DNA from 2 places in the Rossellomorea sp. FS2 genome. Region 1 is predicted to be linked to the other one. Evidence: riboswitches for the same ligand, from Rfam matches in the RefSeq annotation. Region 1 holds a riboswitch; the other holds the start of a gene.

Region 1 (3,967 bases):
CTTTTTGGAAAGCTGGAAAGCACGTCTTCCTTCCTCAATTGCTTGGATCAATGCCTCTTTTCCTGAAGTGATGAGCACTCCATGAAGGCCCATGGATTCGGCAGCTTGCACGGTTACCACATCTCCTATGATGGATTCATAACCGGCTTCCTTGAGGGATTCGAGGAGTGGCTTCACTTCCGTCCTGTTGGCAATGGTCTTTACTTCAATGTCGTATTCAAGGATATTGCAAAGAGTTGCGGCCCCTTGTGTAACAGACGCAAATCCGACTAGCGCGACTTTCTTTCCGATGTTTTTAATCAGCGTAAAGACGCGTAGCATATCGTAGCCTGATATTTGAATATGGATCACCGGTAGGGAAGCAACCTGTTCGATTGCCAGTGCCGTGCCCCCGCGGCTGATGATGATATCGTACTCCTCCAGCATCGTTTGACGTGCAAAGTCAGCTCCCTCCTCGAGGTTGGCGACAGTGACGTCCATCTTCACGTCTGGAGGGAGGTCAAGCTGCTTGCTGACTTCAGCCATTCCGCTATAAGGTGCTATTAAGAGAGCTTTCATGTCCGACATACTCCTAATCTGTTGCATATTTAAACACTATTATGTCACACCTGGGGACTGATGTCACGAGGAGGTATCCGCCGGTCACCATCTCTTGAATTGATTACGGCCCGCTTTTTTTGCTTCATACAAGGCTTCATCACAACAGGCATAAAGCTCTTCCAAGGTTGAGGTCTCGAAGGTGGTGATGCCTATACTGACTTGATATGGGACGATGCTCTTGGTTGAGTGGAGAGAAGAAATCAATTGTTCAGTAAAGCGATTTGAAGCCTCTATCCCTTTATCAACAAGCAAGATGGCGAATTCATCTCCACCATATCGTCCAAACAGGTCCTTATCCGTTAATTGACCCTGTATCGTTGTGGTCATATCTTGAAGGACTTGATCCCCTGCCAAGTGACCATATGTATCGTTGATCTGTTTAAAATGATCGACATCAAAGAGAAGGAACGAGTGTTGCAACCCTTTTTTGTTGTGACGAACAAGATCTTCTGCGCTTCTGGTGAATGCCCGTCTATTCAGTACTCCTGTCAGATCATCCTGGTTTGCCAGGATGACGAGTTCCCGGTCGACCTTTTCCTTCATCAGAAGAAGGAAGGCAAGATTCATCAAATTCGATAAAACATAAAAAGAAAGCAGGACAATCAATTGAAGGACCCCGGGATTATAAAGGGTAAAGGATTGGATTGGGATGAAAAATGAACTGAATCCCCGGACGATGGAGAAGATGACGCCAACTCCATAAAGCAGGCTCACAACCTTCATCAGAAGGGATGAACTCCTGAAACCGACCAGACAAACCGGTGAAAGGAGGATGGCCGTCAGGAACGAATAGTAGGCGATGCGGACAGACTCTGTATTGTAAAAGATAAATAAGATGGAAAAGCCCATAATCCCGACGATCGTCACATATATATAGATGAGCCTCATCTTAGGACGTAAATAGCCCTGAAGATTCACTAGCGCTGCAACTTCCAAAGATGTCCCCGTATAAAGAACGATGTTGGCCAACCATATCGATAGCACATCGGAAATATCGCCCCGGAACACCATTAAGGATACCGCCAGGATCTGGCAACATTTGGCCAGGAAGAACATATTCAGGGTCATATCCCGCTTGTGGGTAAATCCGTAAGATCCGATCATAATCAGGGTGAATAAGAAGCCGATGAACAGCAGGGCTGTAATGATGGTGGAATCGACATAGATCTCCAATCCGGCACTCTCCTTACTGAAAAATGGTCTGAGTATAGTATATCAAACCTGGGACTTTCTGAGTGGATGTCGATTTGGTAACGGGTGTAATCTTTGGAAATCAGGAAAATAACTAGTTCAATGGATTGACAGTTTCCTGGTTTAATTGTAGACTGTTAGAGAAAATTTAATAAGACCTCGCTATGAATAGTGAGGTAGAGGTGCGATATTTAACAGTCCTTGGCGGAGCTCGAGAAGCGTCGATGTCAGGGAGAAGGAAATGTCGCCGAAGTGGGTTCATATGTCTCGGTATGACCTGCTGGGTCTGCAGTTAAGAGCTGCAGGACTGTCTCAATAAACGTCCCGGTTTATTGAGTTGTGCTATCTCATTGGGGAATAGAGAGGACTTATGGGTGACTTCGTATACTACGGCCTGAGTTGATCTCAGGCCGTTTTTTGTTTGTCCAAAAGCATTTACAAAAAATAGGGGGACGAAAAGAATGAAAAAAAGAGCAACGATCTTCGCATTATTGTTGGTTTCGGCACTGGTTATGTTGGCAGGCTGCGGGAAAAGCGGCGCTTCAGGTTCGGAAGACAAAGACACATTCACTGTAGGTCTTGAAGCAGGATACGCACCATTCAACTGGTCACAGAAATCAGACGCCAATGGAGCGGTTAAAATCAAAGGAAGCAAGGAATATGCCGGCGGGTATGACGTGGAAATGGCGAAAAAGCTTGCAGATAAAATGGGCAAAGAACTCGTTGTTGTGAAAACAGAGTGGGACGGACTCGTTCCTGCCCTGAACTCAGGTAAGATCGACGCCATTGTCGCAGGGATGTCCCCGACAGCTGAGCGTAAAAAAGCCATCGACTTCTCTGATAACTACTACAAATCCGATCTTGTGATGGTCGTGAAAAAAGGCGGTAAATATGAAGGAGCCAAGTCGATCCAAGACTTCAAAGGGGCTAAGGTGACAGCACAATTGAACACCTTCCACTACTCTGTGATCGATCAGATCAAAGGGGTTTCCAAAGAAACAGCCATGGATAACTTCCCTGCCATGAGGGTTGCCCTTCAATCAGGCATTATCGATGGATATGTATCGGAACGTCCGGAAGCAGTGAGTGCTTCAACAGCAAATGACGATTTCGCCATGGTTGAATTCAATGATGGGTTCAAAACATCAGAAGATGATACGGCCGTAGCTGTAGGAGTGGAAAAAGGAAGCGACCTCACGGAAGAAATCAATAAAGCATTGAAAGATATTTCAGAAGATGAACGTACAGAGATCATGGATCAGGCCATCAAGAACCAGCCTGCAGAACAGTAATCATGTTGCCGGTCAGGCAATATGAAGAAGGAGGAGAACAATGAGCTTAGAGTGGATCATCAGAATTATTACAGACAACTGGGCCATGTTCTTGCGAGGAGCGGGTGTGACCTTGTTGATCGCCTTTGTCGGTACCGTGATCGGTGCCGCCATAGGCCTGTTGGCAGGCGTCATCCGGACCATCCCTGTCCCTGAACGCGGACCGAAGAAGGTCATCCTCAAAGTCGTGAACATCGTATTATCCATCTACATCGAATTCTTCCGGGGCACGCCGATGATTGTACAGGCAATGGTCATCTATTACGGTTCGGCCATGGCCTTCGGATTCGATATGAACGTCATGGTGGCGGCTTTCATCGTCGTCTCCATCAATACGGGTGCCTATATGGCCGAAATCGTCCGCGGTGGGATCATCTCCATCGACAAGGGGCAATTCGAGGCTGCCCAGGCCATCGGGATGAACCATGTGCAGACGATGTGGAATGTCGTCATGCCTCAGGTCATCCGTAATATCCTGCCGGCAACGGGGAATCATTTTATCATCAACATCAAAGATACATCCGTCCTGAATGTCATTTCTGTATCGGAGCTGTACTTCCTGACCAAATCCGTGGCAGGGAACAATTTCCGTTACTTCGAATCATTCTTCGTCGCATGTATGATCTACTTCGTCATGACATTCGCCGTGACCAAGATCCTCCGTCACTTCGAGAAGAAGCTCGACGGACCGGACAGCTATACAATGGTAGATGCGAAAGCCAAATAAGGAGAAGGAGGAAGCCCTGTGGAAAACGTCATAGACATCCAGCATTTGAACAAATCCTTCGGCACCCATGAAGTGCTCAAGGACATCGACTTTTCAGTGAAAAAAGGGGAAGTGGTGA
Region 2 (3,967 bases), on a different contig from region 1:
AGCGCTCATGGAGTGGACAGATGCCGATTGTTCGTTCGTGAATGCGGGACTCCTCATGGAAGGCCTGCAAACAGGGGCCGTCACAAAGAGGGACCTGCATCACATCCTGCCACACCCGATTAATCCGTGTCTGATCACGCTCACGGGAGAAGAGCTGAAGGAGATCATCACGCTCACCTTAAATGAATCGTGGCCAGCTCTTGAAGTGAAAGGTCTGGGATTCAGGGGTAAGGTCCTCGGGCAATTCGTTTACACCAATATCAGCTTTACTGAAGGTGATCTGTTGGTGGAAGGAGAGCGTCTTGATCCTCATGAGAGCTACAAGGTGGCACTGCCGGATATGTTTACATTCGGTCACTTCTTCCCTTCTCTAAAAACAAAACCGAAAAAGTATTTCATGCCTGAGTTCTTGCGGGATGTCCTTGGGTGGAAACTCGGCAAAATGAATAATTGAAGCAACAGGTTTTCCTTTCTTCTATGAATAATCCTTGCAATAGGTAATTATACCTTGCAGAATTACAGGTTTCCTTTATAATGGACATATTAGTAAATTTTGTCGAAAAATGAAGGGGATATATAGGAGATTAGTATGATGCTCATTTCTACAAGGTCCATCAGATCCGGCATGGTTCTAGGTTCACCGGTCTATAACATGAGAGGAAAGATGCTGATTCATGATCGCGTGCCGCTCACGGACCGCATGATTCAGCGGCTGTTAGAGTTGAATATTCAATATGTTTATATCGAAGATTCTCTTTCCCATGGAATCGAGGTCAAAGAGACCGTTTCAAAGAAAGTGAGACAGGAGACGATCAAAAGCATCGAGAAGGCATTCAGTCAGGTCAAGCAATCGGGCATCCCGAAAAGCGTGTTGTTTGAGGAGAGTGCTAGGCAAATGACTGGCATCATCGGAGTCGTCCTGCAGGAAGTCAAGGAGAACAATGACCTTCTGACGATCCTGACAGATGTTTTCTCCTATGATTCTTATATCTTCCATCATTCGTTCAATGTGACACTCTATACCCTTTCGATCGGCCTTAAGCTGAATCTTCCCCAAAAGCAGCTCGAACAGCTCGGGGTTGGAGCGATTCTTCATGATATCGGCAAAATGTGCATATCGGAGGAAATCCTCATGAAGCCGGGCAGACTGACGGAAGCGGAATTTGCTGAAATCAAACTCCATTCCGAGAGGGGATTTGAAATCCTCCGCGGCCTTCATTCGGTGTCCATCCTCGTAGCGCACTGTGCGTATCAGCACCATGAGAGGTTGGACGGCTCAGGATATCCCAGGGGAATCAAGGAAGAAGACATCCATCCATTCGCCAAGATCATTGCGGTCGCCGACGTCTTTGACGCCATGACCTCCAACCGGGTATACCGGGATGCCATGCTTCCCCATCAGGCGCTCGAGATCCTTTATGCAGGAGCGGGGACCCTGTTCGACAGGGAGGTCATCGAAGCCTTCAGGCGCTCCGTGGCCATCTATCCGAATGGGATGATCATCGAGCTGAATGATGATCGGAAAGCCATCGTGGCCGAGCAGAATCAAGGGGTGACCGACCGTCCTGTTGTACGGATCGTCGAAGAGCGGGGAGAACGTCTGGAAACCCCTTATGAAATCGATTTGAGCAAGGAATTTGATATCATCATCACGGGCTTTGATCCGGATTTTGAAGTCGGGATCCCTTCCCGTACATGACCCCCCTCTATCGTGGGGTCTTTTTTGCGTTGAATGGTTTAAAATATTTCCATATAGGGAATATCCATTGTCAAAGACCCGGCAGTTTGATATAGTTGTATAGAAAATTTTATAAGCAACCACATCATCAATCCGATGGGGTAGAGGCGCAGGGTTCATTAGTAAGCTGTTTGAGGATGACAACTGAGAGAACAGATGAAAGGGAACTTTTGCCGAAGTAGCCATGTATGTCGAATGCATGGGTGCTGGGGTTATCTTGAAAAAGGATGACACTGTCATTATAGAGGTACTCTATAATGGGGAGCTACAGATCGTGATGGAGCACTTACGTTACTGACAAGGTAATGATAGTATCTCTATCATTGCCTTTTTTGTTTGCCTTCTATCATGTTTCAGCACTTCCCCCCTATCAATTCATAGGAGGAACTCATGGAAAACACCATTTACTCATTGATCCCGCCACTCTTGGCCATCTTGATGGTCGTACTGACGCGGAGGGTACTTTTATCCCTCGGTGTAGGGATTGTAGCATCAGCACTCTTAATAGCCAATTTTTCAATCGTAGAAACGATCTCCCTCGTATGGGATGGTTTCATCGGGAATCTATACGCAGATGGAGAATGGAATAAAGGGAATATCTTCATCATCCTTTTCCTGCTTCTGCTTGGTATCATCACGGCATTCATCAATATCACGGGCGGAAGCCGTGCCTTCGGTGAATGGGCCATCAAGCGAGTGAAGACCCGCAGGGGTGCACAACTCCTTGCAGCCGTACTCGGTATCATCATCTTCATCGACGATTATTTTAATGCACTTGCGGTCGGTCAGGTAGCACGTCCTGTCACGGACCGTCACAATATTTCAAGGGCAAAACTTGCCTATATCATTGATTCGACTTCAGCTCCCATTTGTGTGGTTTCACCGGTTTCAAGCTGGGGGGCGTACATCATCGGCATCATGGGGACGATCCTGGCTGCGCATAATGTGACCGACATTTCGGCATTTTCTGCCTTCGTGCAAGTTGTTCCGATGAACTTTTACGTTTGGGCCACGATCCTTTTCGTATTGTTGATTGCCATCAGGGGCATCGACTTTGGGAAAATGCGTGAGCATGAAGTGAAAGCGATCCAGACAGGTGAGCTGTATGATGCATCAAAAGAAATCCCAGGAGAACTTAAAAATGAGCTTCCCGTCAGCCCAAGGGGAACAGTCGGTGACCTTGTCTGGCCGATTGTTGCTCTCGTCGTCGGAACGGTCGGTGCCATGCTGTGGACCGGATACCGTGCGGTGGGATCCTTCGATCTTCTCAAAGTGTTCGAGAACACCGATGTAACACTTTCGCTGATTCTCGGAGGGGTTGTCGGATTTATCGTTTCCCTGCTCTTCTTCCTCAGACAGGTGAGTATGAAAGGCGTGGAAGGGAGTGCACTCGGTAAAGGGATCATCGAGGGGGTTAAGTCGATGTTGCCAGCCGTTTACATCCTGTTCTTCGCTTGGACGATCGTTACGCTGATCGGAGAATTGGAGACAGGGAAGTATCTTGCGGGTCTCGTTGAACAATCGAGCATACCTGTAGCGGCCCTGCCTTTCATCCTGTTCGTTGTGGCTGGATTCATGGCCTTTTCGACGGGAACTTCCTGGGGATCCTTCGGGTTGCTTCTCCCGATTGCAGGTGAGATTGCGGCCAATACGGATATCACGATCCTGCTTCCATCCATGGCGGCCGTCCTTGCCGGAGCGGTATTCGGAGACCACTGCTCTCCGATTTCGGATACTACCATCCTTTCCTCCACCGGAGCAGGGAGCAATCACATCGACCACGTCCTCACCCAGCTGCCATATGCCCTCATTGCAGCGGGTGCAGCGGCAGTCGGCTATCTTGTCCTCGGATTCACCGAGAACACGTGGCTCGGGCTGCTGACGGTCATCGTGCTTGTCGTGGGTGTGTCGTTCCTGATCGGGAAGAAATCAGAAACAGTGGCAGAACAGCATTAGCAGGAAGCCGGGAATTCATCCCGGCTTCTTTTTTTTGGGGGATGATGGGGAGTCAGCCGTTCTCCGCAGGTACATCTTCACATGGGGAAAGAGGCGTGGTGAATAAGTAATGCATTCTCTTGTAATGTGTCAGAATTATGAAAAATCTCTTTGACAATTGTCCTAGAACTAGCTATACTGTCTTTAGATTTAATGTTCAGAAAATATAAAAATTTCAATCGAATCCGATTGGAATGACACAGGGGGAAATAAGATGGAAAATCGCAGTCAGTT

The links. A riboswitch is a leader RNA that binds a small molecule or an ion and turns the genes downstream of it on or off. The one in region 1 is predicted to bind lysine.
Region 2: linked by a shared signal. The riboswitch ahead of ACNA6I_RS18615 (Na+/H+ antiporter NhaC family protein) and the one ahead of ACNA6I_RS21840 (transporter substrate-binding domain-containing protein) in region 1 are both predicted to bind lysine.

What each region holds. Positions count from the first base shown of each region.
Region 1 covers NZ_JBLRVS010000007.1:492,738-496,704, reverse strand. Annotated here, with positions in the region: gene ACNA6I_RS21850 (PrpR N-terminal domain-containing protein) at 1-558, opposite strand, end outside; gene ACNA6I_RS21845 (GGDEF domain-containing protein) at 643-1,773, opposite strand; lysine riboswitch at 1,961-2,144, shown strand; gene ACNA6I_RS21840 (transporter substrate-binding domain-containing protein) at 2,253-3,083, shown strand; gene ACNA6I_RS21835 (amino acid ABC transporter permease) at 3,124-3,849, shown strand; gene ACNA6I_RS21830 (amino acid ABC transporter ATP-binding protein) at 3,868-3,967, shown strand, end outside.
Region 2 covers NZ_JBLRVS010000005.1:437,118-441,084, forward strand. Annotated here, with positions in the region: gene ACNA6I_RS18605 (bifunctional metallophosphatase/5'-nucleotidase) at 1-454, shown strand, start outside; gene ACNA6I_RS18610 (HD-GYP domain-containing protein) at 590-1,699, shown strand; lysine riboswitch at 1,833-2,014, shown strand; gene ACNA6I_RS18615 (Na+/H+ antiporter NhaC family protein) at 2,129-3,694, shown strand; gene ACNA6I_RS18620 (sodium-dependent transporter) at 3,948-3,967, shown strand, end outside.